3 regions of the Celeribacter sp. genome follow, and region 3 is predicted to be linked to each of the others. Evidence: riboswitches for the same ligand, from Rfam matches in the RefSeq annotation. Region 3 holds a riboswitch; each other region holds the start of a gene.

The links. Region 3 has a riboswitch for cobalamin ahead of ACN0X0_RS20750 ((2Fe-2S) ferredoxin domain-containing protein). Riboswitches for the same ligand answer to the same signal wherever they lie in the genome.
Region 1: another riboswitch for cobalamin. It lies ahead of ACN0X0_RS16855 (DUF1636 family protein); the one in region 3 lies ahead of ACN0X0_RS20750 ((2Fe-2S) ferredoxin domain-containing protein).
Region 2: another riboswitch for cobalamin. It lies ahead of ACN0X0_RS16790 (energy-coupling factor ABC transporter permease); the one in region 3 lies ahead of ACN0X0_RS20750 ((2Fe-2S) ferredoxin domain-containing protein).

The regions. Positions count from the first base shown of each region.
Region 1 covers NZ_JBLWTA010000013.1:66,677-74,551, reverse strand. The annotation lists gene ACN0X0_RS16870 (ParB N-terminal domain-containing protein) at 1-372, opposite strand, end outside; gene ACN0X0_RS16865 (AAA family ATPase) at 369-1,673, opposite strand; gene ACN0X0_RS16860 (hypothetical protein) at 2,250-2,948, shown strand; cobalamin riboswitch at 3,032-3,256, shown strand; gene ACN0X0_RS16855 (DUF1636 family protein) at 3,378-3,746, shown strand; gene cobW (cobalamin biosynthesis protein CobW) at 3,751-4,806, shown strand; gene cobN (cobaltochelatase subunit CobN) at 4,806-7,875, shown strand, end outside.
Region 2 covers NZ_JBLWTA010000013.1:51,882-59,756, forward strand. The annotation lists gene thiC (phosphomethylpyrimidine synthase ThiC) at 1-1,720, shown strand, start outside; gene ACN0X0_RS16765 (FAD-dependent oxidoreductase) at 1,717-2,649, shown strand; gene thiS (sulfur carrier protein ThiS) at 2,639-2,836, shown strand; gene ACN0X0_RS16775 (thiazole synthase) at 2,838-3,599, shown strand; gene ACN0X0_RS16780 (thiamine phosphate synthase) at 3,596-4,204, shown strand; gene ACN0X0_RS16785 (ThiF family adenylyltransferase) at 4,201-5,115, shown strand; cobalamin riboswitch at 5,206-5,433, shown strand; gene ACN0X0_RS16790 (energy-coupling factor ABC transporter permease) at 5,464-6,129, shown strand; gene cobF (precorrin-6A synthase (deacetylating)) at 6,193-6,954, shown strand; gene ACN0X0_RS16800 (cobyrinate a,c-diamide synthase) at 6,970-7,875, opposite strand, start outside.
Region 3 covers NZ_JBLWTA010000032.1:9,430-17,304, reverse strand. The annotation lists gene ACN0X0_RS20770 (hypothetical protein) at 1-1,051, shown strand, start outside; gene ACN0X0_RS20765 (ABC transporter permease) at 1,437-2,222, opposite strand; gene ACN0X0_RS20760 (ABC transporter permease) at 2,219-3,139, opposite strand; gene ACN0X0_RS20755 (ABC transporter substrate-binding protein) at 3,150-4,640, opposite strand; gene ACN0X0_RS20750 ((2Fe-2S) ferredoxin domain-containing protein) at 4,642-5,475, opposite strand; cobalamin riboswitch at 5,581-5,792, opposite strand; partial or broken gene ACN0X0_RS20745 (GTP-binding protein) at 5,844-6,185, opposite strand; gene ACN0X0_RS20740 (ZinT family metal-binding protein) at 6,241-6,897, opposite strand.

The DNA of each region.
Region 1 (7,875 bases), on a different contig from region 3:
CGGGTTCGAGAGGCCAAGTTCGCGAATGGAGATTTTCAACTCGTCCAACTCGGGATCGCGCGTGATGCTCCGATCGCGGGTCAGTTTCGACGTGGACACGGCGTCAATCGCGACGAGATCGACGATCAACCCCTGCTTTTTCATCCGCACGAAATCATGGGCGAGGCGGTCGTTTTCTTCGCGGATCGCGGCCTCGGCAGCTTGGCGTTCGCGCAGGGCGGAAGCGTTTTCCTGAATGGCGCTGGCCATCGGACCACGGCGGGCCTCACGCGTGTCCGGTTCCTCTGTCCCCGCGGGGACAGGCGTGGCGGTTTCCTCCTCGACCGGATCGGTCGGGAAGTCGATATCAAAGACGCGGCGTTTCTTGCTCATGTCTCATCCTCCAGATTGCCCCAGGCCTCGAGAAGGTGCCCACGGAATTCTTCATACGCATTGTCGAAAGAGGACCGTGCACGGCGCCAGGTTTCACGCGTCATGTCGCGGTAATCGGTCTCATAGATCGACGACAGAAAGCGACCGGACTGCTCAACGGCACGGGTCATCTCAATCGGGTTCTGGGTGAGCCTATCCCCGAACACCTTTTCAAAAGCCTCCCGCATCGCGCGGTGCAACTCATTGCCGGCTTCGAACCGTGTCAGCAGAAAGCGGATGTCGTGAAACACCTTCGGCAGATTGCTTGTACCCGCGGGGACGACACCGTTGAAGGCGGAGAGATCTTCGAGCGCTTCGGCGAGCTGACCGATGAAAGAAGTGGTGGAGTCATATTCCCAGTAGCCCGGGCCCGAGGGGATATAAAGCACATCAGCGGCAAAGACCGCATTCATCGACTGATAGCCGATCGCGGGCGGACAGTCGAAGATGATCATGTCGTAGGCGTCGGCGGGCAGGGCGTCGAGATAGCGGCTCACGGCGGCAAAGAACGACCACTCCGGATTGAGGTGACGATATTGCGCAGAGGCGAATTCGACAAAGGCCGCATTGGCACAGGACGGGATGATGTCGATGGTCGGCCAATTGGTCGGCTTGATAAAGTCCGCGACGCGCAGGTCCGCGAGACCCATGTCGGTAATCGAAGAGGGCAGGCGGCGTTGGGGCAGGGCGGAACCGCTCTCTGCGCCACGGGTCGCGGCATTCATGCGCTCTGTCTCATTGATCAGGTCGCGCGCCATGATGCCCCAAACGGTGAACTCCTCAGCCACATCCGAAAGCCCCATGGAGTGGGACAGCGTCGCCTGCGGATCGAAGTCGACACAAAGGACACGGTAGCCATCGAGCGCGGCGGCATGAGCGAAGTGAAGCGCCACGGTGGATTTGCCCGCGCCGCCTTTAAAGTTGGCAATCGCCGCGCGGATCGCCCGCTTGCCCGCCGGACGGGTCGGCATGAGGGACTTGCGGCTCACCTTAAGACGGCGGCGCAGCTCGTTGATCTCTTCGAGTGTGTACCAGCGCTGACGCCCGTCCTCTTCGACATAGCCCTGCGGCAGGGACGGGTCGGCAGCCAGACGGCCGCGCATGGTGGATTGGTTGACCTTGAAGATGAGCTCCGCCACCTCCCAGCTCGAAAATCTGCGGAGCGTCTTCTCGCGCTCAGGGGAATAAGTCTGCTGCCGGATAAATCCCTGCATCTTGAGCGACTGGGCCTGTAGTCGCGACAAGTCTTCATGGGTAAACATTGTGCCTCCTGTCCCCGCGGGGACGCTTTCTATTATCTGTTTCGGATTTACGCGGAAAATAGAAAAATTGCAAAACCTAAAAGCGTAAATTAAAGTAAAAGCGTCAAAAGCGCTGAATTGAAGAAAACCCCTGTGTTTTCTACCGCTCCCTAGGTGCTGTCTGATTCGGAACAGAGGCCGTGAGCATGAGCGTCAGGGGCGGAACCTCTCGGGGATAACCCGCTAAATAGGGGGTCAGCTTCGGGTCTTCCGCTATCTATTGGGGGACATTTTGCCCCCAAATAGGGGACAACCAGCGTGTCCCCCTATACCATTAATACCTTTCTTTTTCTTTTTTTGAGGAATTTGGTTGGGATGATGCCAACAGGAGTCGCTTGACAGAATCGACGAACTCAACGCAAATTGTTTCAAGATCATAAAAAACGCCGAGAGCGCGATTGTTCGGAGGGTTTCACCTTTGACGCGGACATCTCGGGAAACATTCTTCGGAATGATTGAGGCAAAGACGTATCCCGACACGAGACACGGATGCGGCGACGGATAAAAGCAGAGAGACCTCTGCGAAGGGCGAGACAGATGTTGTCGATCAAACCGGTGGGTCCGCAGGCCGCCGCAGTCAAATACGATGTGCTCACAGCACTCGGGACCTATGCGCTCTCTCAGCCTAAGGGCAAACAAGTGCTTTGTCTCCGTCTCATGACCCTCATCACAGCACGCTACAATTGGCAGCGCAACGAGCTTGCCATCGGTCAACGTGAAATCGCGCGGATGTGGCGCGTCGAGGAACGGACCGTCAAACGCGAGATGGCCAAGCTCCGCGCCATGGAATGGCTCCTCGTCAAGCGTCAAGGCGCGCGGGGACGGGTGACGCAATATGCGCTGGCTTTTGAAAAGATCCTTGAGGACACGCGGCCGATCTGGGCCGACGTCGGGCCGGATTTCGAACAGAGGATGGAAGGGCGAGGGGACACCCCGCCAGAGACCGATGCGAAAGTCGTGCCGCTTCAACCGCAGGGCAGGGCGGTCGCGGCACCTGAGGTCGATAGCTCAACGGAATGGGGGCTGGCGCGCAGTTTGATCTATGCGGAAGACCCCGCACGCTATGCGAGCTGGATCGCCGCCCTGAGCCGTGGCGAAAGGGTTGGACGCAGGCTCTACCTCACGGCCCCGAGCCGCTTTCATGCGCATTATGTGGCCACCCATCTCAATGCACTCTGCCTAAGCGCGGTCAAACAGGTCGATGGCGATGTGGATGAGGTGATCATCCTCGGGTAAGACCGAGAGGGCCGTAGAGGCTTGCCGCGTCTATTGTTTACGCCACGGATTGCTCGATCGCTTGACAATAGAACGCAACTCACTCAATCAAAGGGTGCATTGGTTCCTGCCGTTTGGCAGGTGAAAAGGGAATGTGACAGGGTCTTTGTCAAAACGAGGACCCAAGCGCAGCCGCCCCCGCGACCGTGACCGGAAAGGGTGCTTTGGGCCACTGGCTTTCGAGCTGGGAAGGTGAAGCAACCGCAGAACGCGACAGAGGCGTTCGAAATCCGCAAGCCGGGAGACCTGCCAATGTTGATGATGACCGGCGAACGGGGTGTTTCGCGACCGGGAGGAGAGGGCCGGTCGTGATCTTGACCTTTGTTCCCTGTCCACTGGCGCGTTTCTCCCAAAGCCACCGGAAGGCCATTGGCGAGAGGAACGGGCAAAATGCCAACGATTTTATCTGTTTGCACCACCTGCAAGCGTGACGATGCCGATCCCACGGACGAGACGCGGCCGGGTACGTATTTGTTGCGGGCTCTACGTGATCATGGCGCCCCGGACGATGTGGTGATCCGCGAAGTCTCCTGTCTCTCCGCCTGTTCAAACGGCTGCGCTGTGGCGCTCAGTGAGCCGGGCAAATGGTCCTATGTCTACGGTCGAATGACCGCCGCCGATGCCCCCGACATTCTGGCCGGCGCCGCCGCCTATGCCGCCACTGAAAACGGCCTTGTCCCGTGGCGCGAGCGCCCTGTGATCTTTCGCAAACAAAGCCTCGCGCGCATCCCCCCTTTCCCGACATTTGAGCAGGAGTAATGTCATGACCAATCCTAATTCCGATTTGGCCAAAATCCCGGTCACCGTGATCACCGGTTTTCTCGGCGCGGGCAAAACCACGCTTGTGCGCCACCTGATGGCCCATGCGGGCGGGCGCAAATTGGCCGTTTTGGTCAATGAATTCGGCACCGTGGGCGTCGATGGCGACATTCTGCGGCAATGTGCTGACGAGAATTGCCCTGATGAGAACATCGTCGAGCTGGCGAATGGCTGCCTGTGCTGCACTGTGGCGGATGATTTCATCCCGACGATCGAGGCGTTGATGGCGCGGCCGCAAAAGCCTGATCACATTCTGATCGAAACCTCCGGGCTTGCGCTGCCCAAACCGCTGCTGAAGGCGTTCGACTGGCCTGCGATCCGCTCGAAAATCACCGTGGACGGGGTGATTGCGCTCGCGGATGCCGAAGCTGTCGCCGCCGGACGGTTTGCGCCCGATGTGGCCGCCGTCGATGCGCAACGTCTGGCCGATGACAGTCTCGATCACGAGACCCCGCTCTCTGAAGTGTTCGAGGATCAGATTTCTTGCGCCGATCTGGTGCTCTTGTCTAAGGCCGATCTGGCAGGGGAGGCGGGTCTTGCGGCGGCGCGCGCGGTGATCGAGGCCGAAGTGCCGCGCAAACTGCCGATCCTGCCGCTGACCGAAGGTGTGATCGACCCGAAAATCGTGCTGGGCCTCAACGCCGCTGCCGAAGACGATCTGGCCGCGCGCCCCTCGCATCATGACGGGGCGGATGACCACGAGCATGACGATTTCGACACGGTGGTGATCGACCTGCCGGAGATCGACGATCCGGCCCCATTGATTGCCGCCATCGAGCGCCTCGCGCGCGAGCAGAACATCCTGCGCGTCAAAGGTCATATCGCCATCACCGGCAAGCCGATGCGCCTTTTGGTTCAGGCGGTGGGCGCGCGGGTGCGCCACCAGTTCGACCGACCCTGGGGCGCCGACCCGCGCCGCTCTGCGCTGGTGGTGATCGGCGAACATGACGACGTGAACGAAGCGGCGATCCGCGCCGAACTGCTTGGGTTTCCCGCCTGATGCACGTTACCTTCCGCGAAAGCCACGGCCTTGAGGAGACCGAGGTGCCGACCGATCTGGGGCAACGCCCTGCCGATCTGGTGGTGCTGTCGTTCTCTGACAGTGATCTGGGGGCTTTCGCGGCGGGCTGGCGGCGGGCAGGGGCCGAGCGCGGCTTGCCAACGCTTCGCCTCGCCAATCTGGTCAATCTGCGCCATCCGGTGTCGGTCGACACCTATGTGGAAAATACGCTCTCGGGGGCCAAAGGCATTCTCGTGCGGCTGATCGGCGGCGAGGCCTATTGGCCCTATGGCCTTGCCAGTCTACAGGACCTCGCCCGACGCAAGGGGATTGCGCTGGCGATCCTGCCCGCCGACGGGCGCGACGATCCGCGGCTCGATGCGCTGTCGACGGTGCCGATCCCGGTTTTGCGACGGCTCAAAACCCTCTGCGATGCGGGCGGTGCGGTCGCGGCACAGACGGCTTTGGCGGAACTTGCAAGGGCCTCGGAGCTTTCAGTCCCGCCCGTGACGGGGGAAACGCAAATTCCCCCCCACGGGTTTTACTGTCCCGACGCGGGTCCGATAGAAACCCTTGGAAACACAGGCCCGCTGGTGCTTGTGAGTTTCTACCGCTCCTATCTGGCCGCCGCCGACACTGCGCCGATTGATGCGTTGATCACCGGCCTGCGCGCGCGGGGATTTGCCGCCTACGGAGTCTTTGCGCAGTCGCTCAAAGCACCGGGATTTGGCGCTTGGCTGAGCCGATCCCTCGGCCCGCGCAGGCCCGCCTTCGTCGTCAATGCCACCGCCTTTTCTGCGCAGAATCCGGAGGGACAAACGCCCTTCGACGGCTTTGAGTGCCCAGTGTTTCAGGTCGCGCTTTCCACCGCGCGGCGCAAAGAATGGGCCGGGGCCGAGCGTGGGTTGTCGCCCGCCGATTTGGCGATGCATGTTGTTTTGCCGGAGGTGGACGGGCGGCTGCACGCGGGCGTCGTGTCGTTCAAAGCGCCAGAGCCGCGCGATCCCGATCTCGAATATTCCCGCTTTGTCCATCGTGCCGATCCAGAGCGGATCGCCGCCGCATTGAACCGGATCGAAAACTGGCATCGGTTGGCCTCGACGGAGGCGCAGCACCGCCAGTTGGCCGTGGTGCTTTCGACCTATCCGGGGCGTCCGTGGCAAATGGCCCATGCGGTCGGTCTCGACGCGTTGGCCTCGACGGAAGCGCTTTTGGAGCAGGTGCAGAGCGAGGGGTATCTGGTCGGTGACGGGCCGGGGCCAGAGGCGCTTTCCACCGCGCGCCTGTCGTGGCCGTTGAGCGCCTATCATGCGGCGTTGGCACAGCTTCCGCAGCAGCTTCAGAAGGATCTGAACGCCACTTGGGGCCTTCCTGAACGCGATCCTGCCGTCAAGGACGATGCTTTCCACTTCGTGGCGATGAAGCGTGGCAATGTCCTCATTGCGCTGCAACCCGAACGCGGCGATCCACGAGATCGCGACGACAGCTATCACGACCTCGACCGCATTCCCCGCCATGCCTATGTCGCCTTTTATCTCTGGCTGCGGGCAGAGGGGCTTCACGCGATGGTGCATATGGGCGCGCATGGCACGCTCGAATGGCTGCCGGGCAAGGCGGTGGCGCTGAGTGCGACCTGCTGGCCCGAGGCGCTGTTGGGGCCTTTGCCGATGATCTATCCCTTTATCGTCAACGACCCCGGCGAAGCGGCACAGGCCAAACGGCGGATCGGGGCCGTGACTTTGGGACACATGCCCCCGCCGATGCGTGCGGCAGAAGTGCCCGCCGGGCTGCGACATCTCGAACAGTTGCTCGATGAATATTCCACCGCAGACGGTCTCGACCCGGCGCGCCGCGATCGCTTGATCGCCGATATTCAGCTTGAGGCACAGGCCAGCGGCGTTTCCGAAGACCTCGGAATCCCGCATGAGGCCAATGCCGCCGAAGTGCTCACCCGGATTGATCGCTTTGTCTGCGACATCAAGGAGAGCCAGTTCGGCGACGGCTTGCATGTCTACGGGCAGGGGGAGTGCGCCGCAGAGGAGCGTGCGGGGATCAGCGCCGCGCTCTCTGGTCGCCGTGTCTCGCCGGGGCCGTCGGGTAGCCCGGCACGCGGGCGGACGGATGTCCTGCCCACCGGACGCAATCTTTTCGCGGTCGATCCACGCGCCGTGCCGACCCGCGTGGCCCATGCGCAGGGTGTGAAACTGGCCGAGGAGCTGTTGCGCAAACATTTGCAGGATCATGGCGACTGGCCCAAGGGGCTGGTCGTCGATCTCTGGGGCTCGGCCACGATGCGCACAGGCGGCGAAGAGTTCGCCATGGCGTTGCATCTGGCGGGGCTGAAACCCGTTTGGGACGAGAATGCGGCCCGCGTGTCCGGCGTTGAGATCGTGCCGCTGGCGCTTTTGGACCGCCCCCGTATCGACGTGACCCTGCGGGTTTCGGGCCTGTTTCGCGATATTTTCCCCGGTCTGGCGCAGCTTTTCGAAACCGGCGCCGATGCTCTGGCGCGGCGGGATGAAGATGTCGCTGACAATCCTTACCTGACGCGGATCGCGCGGGTCTTTGCCCCCAAACCCGGGCACTACGGTCTGGGCATGGGGGGCTCCCTCGATCAATTTACCCCCGAAGCGCGCCAGATGGCGGGAGAGGCGTGGCTGGCCGCGTCTTCTTACACGATTTCGCAAACGGGCGAGATTGCGCCTGATCGCACAGCGCTCGAAACCCGTATGCGGGGCGCGGACAGTTTTGTCCATGCGCAGGACCTGCCGGAAAGCGATGTGCTCATGGCTTCGGATTATGCCGCCCATGAGGCTGGATTTGCCGCCGCTCTGGCACGGCTCGGGGCGCAGAGGCCTGCGCTTTACCACTTGGACGCGACCCAGCCCGACCGCCCCCGCGCGCGCAGCCTGACCGAAGAGATCGCCCGCACGGTGCGCGCCCGCGCCACGGATCCGGCCTGGGCGGCGGGCATGATGCGGCACGGGTTTCGCGGTGGGGCGGAGATCGCGGCCACATTGGATCATCTCGCGGCTTTCGCGCATCTGGCACAGGTCGTGCCCGCGCATT
Region 2 (7,875 bases), on a different contig from region 3:
CGATCTGCATGAGCTGCACGTGCCGCTGCGTGAAATCGCGGTGACGGGCGAGGCGCCGCTCCGGGTCTATGACAGCTCCGGCCCCTACACCGATCCGGCGGCCCAGATCGACATTGCCCAAGGCCTGCCCGATGTGCGCGGCGGCTGGCAACATCAGCGTGGTGATGTCGAAGAATACGAGGGCCGCGCGGTGACCGAGGCGGACAATGGATTTGCCACCGGCGAGCGCCTGACGCCCGCCTTCCCGCATCAACGCGCGCCCTTGCGTGCCGTGGGAGACCGTGCCGTGACCCAGCTGGCCTATGCCAAGGCCGGGATCATCACGCCGGAGATGGAATTCGTCGCCATCCGCGAGAACGAAGGCCGTCTGTCGGGCGCGAAGACCGATGGCGAGGGCTTCGGGGCCACCCTTCCCGAGTTGGTCACGCCGGAATTCGTGCGTCAGGAGATCGCCGAAGGCCGGGCTATTATTCCCGCCAACATCAACCACCGCGAATTGGAGCCGATGATCATCGGGCGCAATTTCAAAGTGAAGATCAACGCCAATATCGGCAACTCCGCTGTCACCTCCTCGATGGAGGAAGAGGTCGAGAAAATGGTCTGGGCGATCCGTTGGGGCGGCGACACGGTGATGGATCTTTCAACGGGACGGAACATCCACAACATCCGCGACTGGATCATCCGCAACGCGCCTGTGCCGATCGGGACCGTGCCGCTCTATCAGGCGCTGGAAAAGGTGAACGGCATCGCAGAAGACCTCACATGGGAGGTCTTTCGCGACACGCTGATTGAGCAGGCGGAGCAAGGCGTCGACTATTTCACCATCCATGCGGGCGTGCGCCTCCACATGATCCCGATGACCGCCAAACGCGTCACCGGCATCGTCTCGCGCGGCGGCTCGATCATGGCGAAATGGTGCCTGCACCATCACCGTGAGAGCTTTCTCTACGAGCATTTCGACGAGATTTGCGACATCTGCCGCCGTTATGACGTGTCGTTTTCCTTGGGCGACGGGCTGCGCCCCGGCTCGATTGCCGACGCCAATGACGAGGCGCAATTTGCCGAGCTGCGCACGCTGGGTGAGCTGACCAAAATCGCCTGGGCCAAGGATTGCCAAGTCATGATCGAAGGCCCCGGTCACGTGCCGATGCACAAGATCAAGGAGAATATGGACGAGCAGCTCAAGCATTGCCACGAGGCGCCGTTCTACACGCTCGGGCCGCTCACGACCGACATCGCGCCGGGCTATGATCACATCACCTCCGCCATCGGCGCGGCGATGATCGGCTGGTTCGGCACCGCGATGCTCTGCTACGTGACGCCGAAGGAGCACCTTGGCCTGCCCGACCGCGACGACGTGAAAACCGGGGTGATCACCTATAAACTCGCCGCCCATGCCGCCGATCTCGCCAAAGGGCATCCAGGGGCGCAACTGCGCGACGATGCATTGTCACGCGCGCGGTTTGAATTCCGCTGGGAGGATCAGTTCAACCTCGGCCTCGACCCGGACACGGCGCGCGAAATGCACGACGAAACCATGCCGAAAGAGGCGCATAAGGTGGCGCATTTCTGTTCCATGTGCGGACCGAAGTTTTGTTCGATGCGGATTTCTCACGACATCCGTGCCGAAGCGGCCAAACAGGAAGGCATGGCCTCTATGGCGGAAAAATTCCGCGAGGGCGGGGAACTCTACATTCCTGCTGCGGAACCGGCCGAATGATCTCGATCCTTGGATCAGGCGTGGCGGGGCTTTGCGCCGCCACCGCCCTCATGGACGCGGAGGTCGAGGTCGAGGTGATATGCCCCGACACCGCCCCCGCGCCCGCCTCCCGTTTGGCGGGCGGGATGCTTGCGCCGTTTTGCGAGGGTGAAAGCGCCCCCGACCTCATCGTCACGCGTGGACAGGTCGCGATTGACTGGTGGGCCGCTCATGTGGATGTGACCCGACACGGCACGCTGGTCGTGGCCCCGCCCCGCGACGCGCAGGAACTCGACCGCTTCGCCCGTGCCACGCGCGCGCATCGCTGGGTCACGCCCAATGCGTTGGAACCCGATCTCGAGGATCGCTTTGCCCGTGGCCTCTATTTCGAAAGCGAAGCCCATCTCGATCCAACCGCAGCGCTCACTGCGCTCAAGCGCAGGCTTTTCGCGCAGGGCGTCGTGTTTCGCGACGGCGCACCACAGGGGCGGATCGTGGACTGTCGCGGCATGTCCGCCACCGAGATGCTCCCCGATCTGCGCGGTGTGCGGGGCGAGATGCTTGAGGTTTACACGCCCGAGGTCATGCTCTCGCGGCCCGTGCGCCTGCTGCATCCTCGGTTTCCCTGTTACATCGTGCCGCGCGGCGAGGGGCGGTTCATGATCGGGGCGACCATGGTCGAATCTTCTCGCTCCGGCCCGATCACGGCGCGCGCGGCGATGGAATTGCTCTCAGCGGCCTATAGCCTTCATCCCGCCTTTGCCGAGGCCGAAATCATCATGACCGGCGCCGACCTGCGCCCGTCTTTTCCCGACAATATCCCGGCCCTGCGCCGCAAGGAAACGGGGTTTCACATCAACGGCATGTATCGCCACGGCTTTCTGATGGCCCCCGTTCTGGGCATGGAGCTGGCCGGGCTTTTGACACAGGAGAGCGCCGATGCGCATTGAATTGAACGGACAGTCTGTCGAAACCTCAGTCCCCACGCTGGCCGCGCTGATCACGGAGCAAAACTATGAGGCGCGCTCTGTCGCCTCTGCCGTTGACGGGCAATTCGTGCCGCGCGACGCGCGCGAGGGGATCAACCTGACGGCGGGCATGAAGATCGAGCTTCTTTCGCCGATGCAAGGGGGCTGACATGTTCTACGGCACCGAGTTGAAAAACCGCCTGCTGCTCGGCACGGCGCAATACCCCTCCCCCGACATCTTGCGGGCGGCCATCGCGACCTCTGGCACGGAGGTGATCACCGTCTCGCTTCGTCGCGAGGGCGCAGGCGGCGCGGGGTTTCGTGACATTCTCAAAGACAGCGGATGTCGCATCCTGCCCAACACGGCAGGCTGTCACAGTGCCCGCGAAGCGGTCACCACGGCGCAGATGGCGCGCGAAGTCTTTGGCACCAATTGGATCAAACTCGAAGTGATCGGCCATGCCGACACGCTACAACCCGATCCCTTCGCCTTGGTCGAAGCCGCGCGCATCCTCTGCGCCGACGGGTTCGAGGTCTTTCCCTATACGACCGAAGACCTGATCCTCGGCGAAAAACTGATTGAGGCCGGGTGCCGCGTGTTGATGCCGTGGGGCGCGCCGATCGGGTCCGGCCAAGGGCTGCGCAACATCGAAGGCTTACGGACCATGCGCGCGCATTTTCGCGATGTGCCTCTGGTGATCGACGCCGGGATCGGCGCGCCATCACAGGCCGCAAAGGCGATGGAGATGGGCTTCGATGCGGTGCTTTTGAACACTGCCGTGGCCAAGGCCGTCGATCCCGTGGCCATGGCAGAGGCATTTTCCCGTGCCGTAAGCGCCGGGAAACAGGCCTATGACGCGGGCCTCATGCCGCGGCGCGATATGGCTGAGGCCTCCACCCCGGTGTTCGGCATGGCGGAGCTTTTGGCATGACGCTTGATCCGTTTTATCTCATCGTCAGCCATGTCAGTCAGTTGGAACTGCTCGTGCCGCAGGGCGTGCGCCTCGTGCAACTTCGGATCAAGGATCAGCCCGACGACGAAGTCCGCCGTCAAATCCGCCGCGCCCGCGATTTTTGTGCGGTGCATCGCGCCCAACTTGTGGTGAACGACTATTGGCAGGCCGCGCTCGAACTGAAATGTCGCTTTGTGCACCTCGGCCAAGAGGACATGGACACCGCCGATTTTGCCGCGCTCAGGCGTGCCGAGGTCCGTTTCGGACTTTCCACCCATGACGAGGAAGAGTTGGACCGCGCGCTGTCGCTCGATCCGGCCTATGTCGCCTTGGGGCCGGTCTATCCAACGCTTTTGAAACAGATGAAATGGGGGCCGCAGGGGCTGGATCGGGTGCGGGCGTGGAAAGCGATGGCCGGAGACACTCCTCTGGTGGGCATCGGAGGCCTGACGCCAGAGCGCCTGCCCGGCCTCTTTGAGGCGGGCGCAGACAGTGCCGCCGTGGTGACCGACATCGCCACGGCCACCAACCCCGAGGCCCGCTGCGCAGAATGGATCAAAGCCACGCGGGAGTATGTCAAATGAGCCGCTACGCCAGACAGATATGCCTCGCCGGTGTTGGCCCCGAAGGTCAGGCCCGCCTCGGAGCGGCGCGGGTTCTGGTCGTGGGGGCCGGCGGGTTGGGGGCAACGCTTTTGCCGCAACTCGTGGGCGCGGGCGTCGGCTTTATCCGCCTGCTTGACCCCGATCTGGTCGAGGAAAGCAACCTGCATCGTCAGACGCTTTTCCGGATGAGCGATCTCGGCCAGCCCAAGGCCCAGATCGCCGCAGATACGCTGACCGGTCTGAACCCCGATGTCACTCTGGAGGCGCATGTCGCCCGGTTGACGCCTGCCAACCTGCCGCACTGGTCGCGGGATGTCGATCTGATCGTGGATGCCGCCGACAGTTTCGCCACAAGCTATGCGCTCTCAGATCATTGCCACCAAAGCGGACAACCGCTGATCAGCGCCTCCGTGACCGGCAGGCAAGGCTATGTCGGCGGCTTTTGCGGCGGGGCCCCCAGCCTGCGCGCGGTGTTTCCCGACCTGCCGGACGTCATGGGGTCCTGTTCGGAGACGGGTGTCATGGGGCCGGTGGTCGCCAATATTTCGGCACTGCAAGCCCAGATGGTGCTTGCCGTTTTGCTGGGCCAAGACCCCTCGCCGCTGGGACAGTTTCTGTCGGTGGATCTGATGGGCTGGCGCGTCAACGGGTTTCGGTTCGACAGCGCGCCGGAGCCGTCTCGGGCCAGCCCCGCCGTTTTGGCGCTGGAACAGATCACGCCAGACGATCTGGTGATCGACCTGCGTGACACGCCCGACGTGGTCCCGACCCCCGCCCCCGGCCAAAGGGTCGTCCTTGTCTGCGCATCGGGCCTTCGGGCCTGGCGCGCCGCGCGCGGCTTTGCCGAGACGTCTGAGGCCCATGTCGCCATCGTCGGGGTCGGCACATAGGACCTTAGCGTCGGTCACCTTATGGGAAAATTTCGAACATCTATCGCCCGGGAACGCGATCTTCACTTGACCTCATTCCCCGTCCCGCGTTTATCTGAACCCCTGTTTGGTGCCTGATGACGCGCAATGCTGAGGGCTCAATCGGGAACGGGGAAGGATGTCGCGACACGCAGCACCCAAAGCCCCGGCCGCCCCCGCGACTGTATGCGGTGAGCGCGCTCCCACACACCACTGGAGAGCCCCGTCGGGATCTCTGGGAAGGGGGAGTGGCGCTTTGACCCGCGAGCCAGGAAACCGGCCAGCAGCCACATCAACCGCCGTCGGGTGTGACGGCAAGGAGTACGCGATATGCATATTGAACCGGGCATCGTCACGGGTGCCAAAATCGTCTTGAGCTATGCCACTGCGGCAGGCGCAGGGCTCTATACCCTCAAATCCGCCATTGAGACGATCCGTCAGCAAGGGCTTGTCTCTCTGGCCGGGCGGGCGCTCATTGCCACCGCCGCCGTCTTCACATTCTTTCAGGTCCTGCCACATCATCCGGTTGGCGTGTCCGAGGTGCATTTGATCCTCGGCTCAACGCTGTTTCTGATCCTGGGCGCAGCGCCCGCCGCCATCGGTCTGGCGCTTGGGTTGCTGGCGCAGGGGCTGTTCTTCGCGCCCTTCGATCTGCCGCAATACGGGATGAATGTGACGACGCTTCTGGTGCCGCTCTTCGGGCTTCAGATGCTGGCCAAACGCGTGATCGCGCCCGGCACCGCCTATGTCGATCTGAAATATTCACAAGCTCTGGCGCTCTCGACCGCCTATCAGGGCGGGATCGTCCTTTGGGTGGCTTTCTGGGCGATCTACGGTCAGGGCGTGGCCAATGTGAGCCAGGTGATGAGCTTTGGCGCCGCTTACATGACGGTGATCCTGATCGAACCGCTTCTCGATCTGGCCGTTCTGGCGCTGGCGAAACGGGCAAAATCCCTGCAAGGCAGCGGGTTTGTTACGCCGCGCCTTTATGCCTGAACTCAACCGTGAAAAGACGGAATACGAGGGGGGCTTCGGCTCCCCTTTTTTGAGAGGCCTACCATGATCGACTTGAGCTTGATCGGCATCGGCACCGGCAATCCCGATCACATCACCCATGAGGCCATCGCGGCGATGAATGCCGCCGATCTGATCCTCATCCCTTTGAAGGGCCCGGAAAAGACCGAGCTTGCCGAGCTGCGCCGCGCGCTTTTGGCACAGCATCTGACCAATCCCGCCACGCGTCTGGTCGAATTCGATCTGCCGCACCGCGATGCCGAGGGCGCGCCCTACGCGCGGCGCGTCTCGGACTGGCACGACGCGATTGCCGAAGCCTGGGAGCGCGCGATCGCGGCGGCTCTGGGACCGGACCCTGAGGCGAAAGTGGCGCTTTTGATCTGGGGCGATCCGATGCTTTATGACAGCAGCCTGCGCATCGCCGACCGGCTCAAGACGCGACGGCAAATCACACCGCGCGTCATCCCCGGCATCACCGCGATTCAGGCGCTCTGCGCCGCCCATGCCATACCATTGAACAGTGTTGGAGACCCCGTCACCCTCACCACCGGGCGGCAAATCCGAGATCACGGCTGGCCCGAAGGCGCGCAAACCGTTGTCGTCATGCTCGACGGCGATTGCGCCTTTCGAACCCTCGACCCTGAAGGGATCGAGATCTGGTGGGGCGGCTGCGTGGCCATGCCTCAGGAACGTCTCGTCGCCGGGCCGCTGCGCGAGGTGGGCGAGAAAATCGTCACCACCCGCGCCACCCTGCGCGCAGACCTAGGCTGGGTGATGGACATTTACCTCATGCGGCGAAACGCGTGAGCCAACCGTTTCACCTCACTGGCTGGCCTCGGCGATCAGGTGGAAAAACGTGCCGGTGACGCGACCGCCCTCAGGCATCACGCGGACAGACCCCGTTTCGGGCACCTCCGCACCATTCGGATCAACGACGCGCGCCAATGGGGCGTCGGGTTGCGACAGAATATTCGCATAGTGGAACTCATGCCCGCGCAGCGCGTGGCCTGTGGCGAACCCGGGCATCGGCGACATCAGATCGGCACGGCGATACCCCAGATGCATCTTGCGCTTGGCAAAGCTGGTCTCCAGACCGAAAAGCCCCAGCATTTCGTGGCGCTGCCCCTCGGCATCGACGATCCCGGCGCCAAGCGCCATATAGCCCCCGCATTCGCCATGCACCGGGCGAGTTTGGGCAAAATTCCGCACCCCCTCGATGAAAGTGCGATTGCCGGAAAGCCGCCCGGCATGCAGCTCGGGATAGCCGCCGGGCAACCAGCAGACATCCGCGCTTGGATCAGGCGCCTCATCGGCCAGCGGCGAGAAGGGCAAGATGCTGGCCCCGGCGGCACGCCAAGCTTCCATCAAATGCGGATAGACAAAGGAAAACGCCGCATCCCGCGCCAAAGCGATGCGCTGGCCGGGCGGAGGCGCGGGCCTATAGGGGGCAAACGCCCCCCCTTGCGCCGTGGCACACCCCATGATCGCGTCGAGATCGCAATGCTCGGCCACGATCTCGCCCGCATGAAACAGCAATCGCTCCAGTTCTCCGGTTTCCTCCGCCTGCACAAGGCCCAGATGCCGAGACGGCAGTTCGATCCCGGCGGCGCGCGGCAGAACGCCCAACACAGGCAGTCCAATGCTCTCGAACCCACGCCGAACCAAGGCCTCATGCCGGGGCGAGGCGATTTTGTTCAACACAACACCTGCCACCGTCACGTCCGCGCG
Region 3 (7,875 bases):
TCTTGCCGGCGACGGTGAGGATCATACGCCCGATGGCTCGTGGACCGGTCAGGTCACCATCAACGGCAACGGGTTCAAGGCGGGCCTTGCTGCGGATGGGGCTGGACTGTGGGTTGGAACGAACAGTGCCTCGCGCGATGTGATCATGGCCGTGAATGAGACGGAGGTGGCCCGGTTCACGCCGACCGGTCTGGCGGTTGGCGGCTCATCCGCGAACTATCCGGTTGATGTCCACGGGGACATCCGTGCGCGTGAGGCGTTCAAGGTGGGCACCGGCGCAGGGACGGCCTACGGCAATGACAATTTGATCCGGCCTGCTTCGCCGTCTGCGTTCCTCAATATCAAGGGCGGCTCGGGGCGCGCGAAGGTTCTTCTGGGAAATGACGACGTCAATATCTCGGGTGGCACGGGATCCGTTGTCTTTCGGTATGGTGCCGGGGCCAGCGATGGTGGTGTCGAGGCTATGCGTGTCGATAGTTCCGGGCGGGTTGGGATCGGAACCTCATCCCCAGACCACGACTTCGACGTGAAGGGTACGTTCGGTGTTTCCGGCGCTGCGACCCTGGGCGGGAACATCGCATTCCTGTCTGATGATGCCCGGCTTTATCCGACCAGTTCGGATGGGACAGACAGTGCGCGTGTGGCGCTGCTGGGGGGCGGCGGGTTCACCTCGTCGCGCGGTGCCTACATGTATGTCTGCGGCAATGAGCACGCCTCGACGCCGGGACGCGCTGTCATGGTCGCGGGTGAGGGGGCCGGTGCAGACGTCAGCGGGACGCGGATCTCGCTGATCGCGAGCGACAACACGGTGTTTTACAACGGCGGTACGGAGGCTGCCCGGATCGCCTCCGGTGGTCAGTTCCTCATTGGTGCCACCTCCGGCGCCTCGAAGCTGGTCGTCAACGACGACAGTGTGCAGGTGACCAGCCCGAAAACCCCGGCAAGTGCCACCGACACCGACGAGACCGGCCAGATCGCCAGGGATGACGAGCACATCTATGTCTGCACCGCGCCCGACACCTGGAAGCGCTCCACGCTTACGACCTGGTGAGGAGGACGCGCCGGCCATCATCAAAAGACGTGAAAGGATCAAGCGGAAGACACTCGAATATCGGCGCCTGCAACACCGTGAAGTCGCCGTCTAAACATCAGCCCCCGACGAGACCCACGCTCCGCTGATTTACACCACTAGGTGTGTCAAATGTTCTGATGACGGACACCGGAGACACGAGACACGCTGAGCAGACACCGGATGTGACAAGCCTCGAGGTGAAGACGCTGGAGGTGAGACGAAGACGCAGAGCTCCAGCCACGGCGCCGCAGGCGGCGGGCCGGAGTGACGGTAGCATTGCACCCATCTCGATTGCGCAGACAGAGGTAGTCATTGCCCAAAAGCGGGCACTGGATGAAGAGCAGATCAGGTTGAATAGACCGTTCTATCGGGCTTGATGAGGCCGTAAACCGTCGAATGCGATATTAATCAGCGTCGCCATGGCTGCTATCGCCAGGCCCGGCCAGATCATCAGCATCGGATCATCGAAAATGAACATGCGATACTCGAACAGCATGGAACCCCAATCGGGCTTGGAGGGGTCGGCTCCCAGTCCGATGAAGGCGAGCGAAGCGTAGTTGACAACTGATTGGCCCGCATTGCTGCCAATGTGAGTGAACATGATCGGCAAGGTGTTGGGCAGAATGTGTTTCGCCATCAGACGTGGGGTGCCAGCACCGAGCGCACGCGCCGCGTGCACATAGGGCAGGCCCAGAGTTCGGCGTGTCAGGGAATTGGCGAGCAGGGCGTAAGGTCCGATCCCTGCGAGACCGAGCGCCAACCCCGCGGTCAGCGGCGACAGTCCGAAGATCGCGGCAGCCGTGAGCGCCCAGATCAAAGTCGGCACCACAATGAACAACTCGCAGAAGCGCAAAAGCGCCTGTTCGGTTTTGCCCCCGAGGATGGCGGCCATTGTGCCGAGGATCGAGCCGCCGAGAAAACCAACTGTTCCAACGGCGAGCACGACGAGCGCCGTGCGCCAGCCGGCGACCAGCATACGTGCAGCAACATCACGGCCAAGGTTGTCGGTGCCGAGCAGGTGTTCGGCCGATGGGCTTTGGTGACGAGACAGGATGTTGACCGCATCGGGGTCCTGCGGCTGCCAGACCCCTCCCGCCAGCAACAGGAGGGTGAGCACGAAAAGGAGCGTGAGAACGATGGTGCGTCTCATGCCGAACGCGAGTCCAGTCGCCGCATGGCCAGTTCCACCGCAGCGTTCATGGCCAACATCCAGACGGCGACGGTCATGATGTAGGCAAGCAGCACTGAATAATCGCGTGCGCCGATGGACTGTACAAGAAACTGGCTGATACCCGGCAACCCGAACAGCACTTCCAGCGTTGCCGTTGTGCCAATCGCCCAGCCTGCCTCGGAGCGAACCGCCGATAGCATTGCATAGAGCGCACTGCGATGGCAGTGATGCCACAATGCCTGCCGATGAGTCAGTCCCTTGGCGAGTGCGGTGCGGAAGTAGGGCTGCCCGGTCTGTTCAAGCATGTCGCGCCGGTAGATGCGCGCGAACAGGCCGATCGAATGCATCGCGATGAGGACGATGGCAAGCGCATAGATCGATGGTCCGCCAGAGAACGGTCGTATGAGCTGAAGCTTGACGCCGAGCACCCAGATCAGGAGCAGTCCGAGCCAGAAGGCCGGCACCGCCTGCACACCGATCGCGAGGCCACGGCTGAAACGGTCAGCGATGCCCCGTGGCCGCATCGCTGCGGCGAGGCCCAGCGGCACCGCAAGCACGCCCGCGAGCGCAAGGCCGGAAATGCCGAGTGTGAGCGACAGGGGTAGGCGTTGCATGAACTCGCCAAAGATGGCCTCCCCCGTGCGGAACGAGCGTCCCCAGTCGCCGGCGACGAATCCCGACAACCAGCTGAAATAGCGCTGCGCCAGCGGCTGATCGAGACCCCATTCGGCACGCATCGCTGCGACCGTCGCAGGATCGGCGGGCAGGTTCCACGCACGGATGGCGATCTCGACAGGGTCGGCCGGCATCAGCGCGACAACGAGGAAGGCCAGCACGGAGACCGCCAGCAAGCTGGCGGCCGCACGCAGGCCCAATCTCAGCGTATACTCCAACACGCTAGTTCTTTCAGCGCACCTCGCCCATCTTCGGTCGGATCACGTGATAGTCTGAACCCCACGGCTCGTAATTCGCGAGGCGTCGCGAGAGGCCGACATGCCAGCTCGGCGACACGAGGAATGTTACCGGAGCATCCTTGAAGAGCTGCTCCTGCGCCTCCAGGGCAATCTCCATGCGCTCTTCCGACGTTCCGGCCTTGGAAAACTCGGCAATGATCGCATCGAACGCGTCGCTCTTGTAGCGCGCATGATTGAGCGGGCCATCGCTCTTCAGCATGGAGTTAAAGAAATAGGCGGGGTCTCCGGCGGGCGCGGTATGCTGCGCCCAGAGCGCTATGTCGAAATCGCCGCCGGCAGCATACTCGCCGATATTCTCAACCACCCTGGTGTCGGAAGCAATGCCGACGCGGGCGAGGGCCGCCTTCACCACCGGCATCATGGTGACCAGGTCAGGCCGCTGCGGATAGGTGACGATCAGTATGGAGAGCTTATGGCCATCCTTTTCGCGGACGCCGTCACTACCGGGCTCCCAACCGGCTTCGTCCAAAAGCGCCTTCGCCTTGTCGAGGTCCGTGTTGCGGGGCTCCTTCGCTGCAAAAGGGAAATATGGCGCAAAAGCGCCTGTGGCTGGAGTGCCGGCGTTGATCGCCGCGACGAGTTCCTGGCGGTCGATGGCGTGATCGATCGCCTGCCTGACTTTCACGTCCGATACGGCTGGTCGCTCATTGTTGATGAAGCCGAAATACTGGTAGCCCACCGGGAAGGATTTGATTGCGACACCCGGATTGGCTTTCAACCGTGAGAGGCCTTCGGCCGGCAAGCCAAAGGCAATATCGAGCTCGCCAGCCTCGAAGGCCAGTGCCATCGTCTGCGCATCGCCAAACCGGCGCAGATTGATCGGCGAACGGTCTTCCGCGCCGGGGAAACTGGTATTGGGCTTCAGTGCCAGGTTTTGGTCGACGTTGAACTCCTCGACCGCATAGGGGCCGGTGAACAGGAACGAGCCGTCCTCCTTTGTGGTGTAGGCCATAAGCGGCCATTCGGCGAAGAGTGCTGCAATCAACGGCACCGGCCTCTCCGTGGTCAGCGCAAGCGTGAGATCGTCCTGCGCCTCGAAACTGATCATGCCACCGGTGGATTTGGCCGCCGGCAGTTTGGAGAAGGTGTGATCGAACCCCTTTTTCAGGGCGGCCGCCGTGACAGGTGAGCCATCGGAGAAGAAGCGGCCGGGCGCAAGGCTAACGGTCCAGGTCAAGTCTCCGGTCCGCTCTGCCGTTGCAGCCAGTTCAGGCACCAGATTGCCGTCCTTGTCGACCATAAACAGCTTTTCGCCAATACCGTGGCTGACCAGCGCCCAGCTTGATGACCCTTTGGTCGGATCAAGAGCAGCTGTGATGAACGTTGCGCCGGCCTGGATTGCTTCTTGTGCTATTGCCGGCACAGTGAAAACGCACGTGGAAACGGCCAACGCGGCAAGCGTGGCTCGGGTGATGTGTCTCATGTCAGTCCTCTGTTGAATCTGGCTGAATCTTGCTGCGCAGGCGCTGCTTGCGTCCGGTCGGTTGATAGGCGAAGTCGTCGACGATGCGTCCTCCGAGCAGATGTTCCTCGACGATACGGTCGATCGCAGTCTCGGTAACACCGCCGTAATAGGTACACTCGGGAAACACTTGGACCACTGGTGCAAGTGCGCAGGGGCCCAAGCACGTCGATTTTGCGGTCATCGTGCCGCAGCCGGTCACACGCAGTTTGCGGCGCTGTTGCACGTTGCGCAGATGTGCCCAGATTGCATCCGCGCCGGCGGCGTTGCAGGCTCCGCCCTCGCAGACGAGGACGCGGTGCTTCTGCGCTGGCACCAACGATGCCTCAGGCTTTGCGCCGTCGGGAACAATGACGGGGGCGATTGCAGCATCTGCGATCATGGCGGAAAGCAACGCTTCGAAGTGCATACTCTGGGCGATATCGCGGGTGACCCGTATCGGTGGCCAGCCGTCAGGAGTTTCTGCCTGCCAACGCTTCAGCGAGCGTGTCATCCAGTTCATGAAGCTCGGTTCCATCGGAAGCACCAGCGGAACGACCAGAATGGACGCAAATCCGCGCCCGCGCAGGTTCAGAAGCGCATCGCGTAGCGATGGTTGTCCTTGCTCGGAAAAACATGAGATGGCCTGTGCCACATTGGGAAGACGTGCGGCTATGGACGCAAGTCGCTGCATCTCGGCATGAGGCGCGGCAGCGAATGCAGACTTTGCGACCAGCAGGACAGCCTCGCCGAGAACGGCAGGCCCGTTTCCTTCGTTGTGCCGGTTTGCATCCGTTGACGTTGAAGTCTGCTCCAATCAAAAATCCCCGCTGCCATGCAGACGGGGACCTGGAGACGTGGCGCGAGTTCAGTTCATGCAGACCGAACACAGCGTACGCGCTCCCATGGCAATCCCCGACCACGGAACTCTATGTTGTCAGGCAGGTCTCCTGGCTCGCGGGTCGTTGCTGCTTTGCGTGTCTTCCCGGCTCAAATGCCAGTGACATTGACGGCAAAGCGGCTCGCCGCTCACAGTTGCGGGTCAGCTCCGGCATTCCTCGAAAGGTCACCGGATTCCCTCTTAGCTCCCTGTCGGAAATTCCGACAGGGAGAACCTTGACGGCGCGACAGTCTCGAATTGTGTTTCACTTGTCAATCTCGCTTGAAATGTTCTTTCGGATCGGCTTAGGAAGCAACGGCATTGCGTTCCCAAGCCGGGAGCGGATCGGCTAGATCACGCCAGCGGCCGGGCATGAAGTCTGTTTCCGGAACGAGGCCAGCGTCCAGCTCGGCGCGGACTTTCCGCTCATCCATCGGATCACAACCGATGAAGACGATCTCCTGGCGCCGATCGCCCCACACGGGATCGAGATAGGGCCTCATGGCTGCCTTCCATTCCGGATAATCCGGCCATTGATGCTTGCGGACAGATGCCCACCACAGGCCATGCTTTTCTGTGCGGATGAGCGCTCCGGTCTGACTGATTTCACCGACATAATCCGGGCGGGTCGCCAGCCAGAAGAACCTCTTGGCGCGCCCGGCTGGAAGCCGGGCGCGAGGTTGTTGGAAGAAGCGTCCCCAATCAGTGCGCGATCATCTCGTGAACGATCTCGTCGGCCTTGAGCGAGGACGGATAGTAGGTCGGCCAGTTTGTCAGCTCCTCCAGCAGGGCCGCACGGTCGTCACCCCAGTAGAGGTGATAGTGGTCGGTGACCTCGGGCGCGATCTTGTGATCGCTGAACTGGATGAACGCAGGTGCGGCCTCGTCGCCTTTCATCTTCTTGAAGATGAAGCGGACGCCGCGGTTGCCCTTCTTGTAGGTGAGGATCTCGTAGCCGTCATAGGCGTAGTGGCCCTCGACCGGCTGGCCGTCACGGTAGAAGGTGACGATGTCGCCCTTGATCGTGATCCGCTCGACGTCGGTCTTGTAACCGACATCGTAATAGGCCTTCCATTCGTCGGCGGTCTTGTCTCCGCTTTCGGCCTTGTGCGTCCAGACAGGATCGAGCGTCCCGTCCTTCAGGTGCGGATAGACCGACTGCCAGTCGCCCGCGTAGTCCGAGAGGGGGCGATCCTTGATCTGGCTGTCCTCGAAATAGCCTTTGTAGACCTTCTCGTCACCGTGATCGTGTGCGTGCTCCTTGCCATGATTGTGTCCGTCACCATGACTGTGGTCGTGGCTTTTCTCGCCCTCATGGTTCTTGCCGCTCCCGCCTGCAACAGTGATGTTGTATGGCATGCCCTCGACCTCGATGGTTCCGGATTCCTGCAGGGTGTCCTTCGCAATCCGTCGAACCAGTCCGGCCTTCGGATCGCTCATGACGATCTCGTCGCCAGCCATGGCCAGCCGCGGGCGCGGGTCGTTCCAGTGGCCGTCCATCGAGTAGGACTCGGTCACCTTTTCGCTCTTGGCCACCGCGCCGTCGAGGATGTCCAGTTGATGCAGCGTGCCGTCTTCGGTGAGCACATAGCCAAAGCGGGCATTGGCCGGATCGAGCGCGAAGTCGATACGTCGGAACGGAAGCTTTATGTAGCGGAAGTGTGGTTCGTCGGCGGGGTCAACCACCACAAGGCCATTGGCACCGTAGTTCCCTAGGAAGACCTGCATGCTCTTGGCACCGAGCAGTGTTCCGGTCTTCTGGCCGGCCGGCAGGTCGTTTGAATATTTCAGCATCTTGAAGGTCGGTGCATCGCTTCCGGCGGTGACCGTCAGCACGCCTTCATCGCATCCAGCCGCGAGGAAGGCGCCGGAAAACGCCTCACCATGAATTCCGGAGCAGGTGGCAACCTCGCCGACCGGCGTTCCGTCTTCCTGGACCGTCTGCATGCCAACCCGCTTAGGTAAGGCGTCGCCTTCAACCGGTACGTCGGAAGCGACCGTCGTGACCCAGTGCTTGCCGATCGGTGCCGCAAAGCCGTGATGTGCACGGGCTTGCGGCAAGCGAGTGGACTCGATCTCGCCGTGCGAGAGTTCGTGAGCGTCGACAATCTCGTTGTACCCGCCGCGGTCGAAATTGATCACCACCTTGCCGTCGTGGTCGATGATGTGGAACGGGCGCGGACCTGTCAGGGTTGCCTCGACCGCCTTGGGGTCCTCAATGTCGATGTCTGAATGATCGCCGTGCGCGTGCAGCGAGATGCCGCTGTCGATGAAGTTCACGACGTCGTGGTCGGACTGGACCGCTACAATGGCTGCGCCTTCGTCAACGCTGTAGAG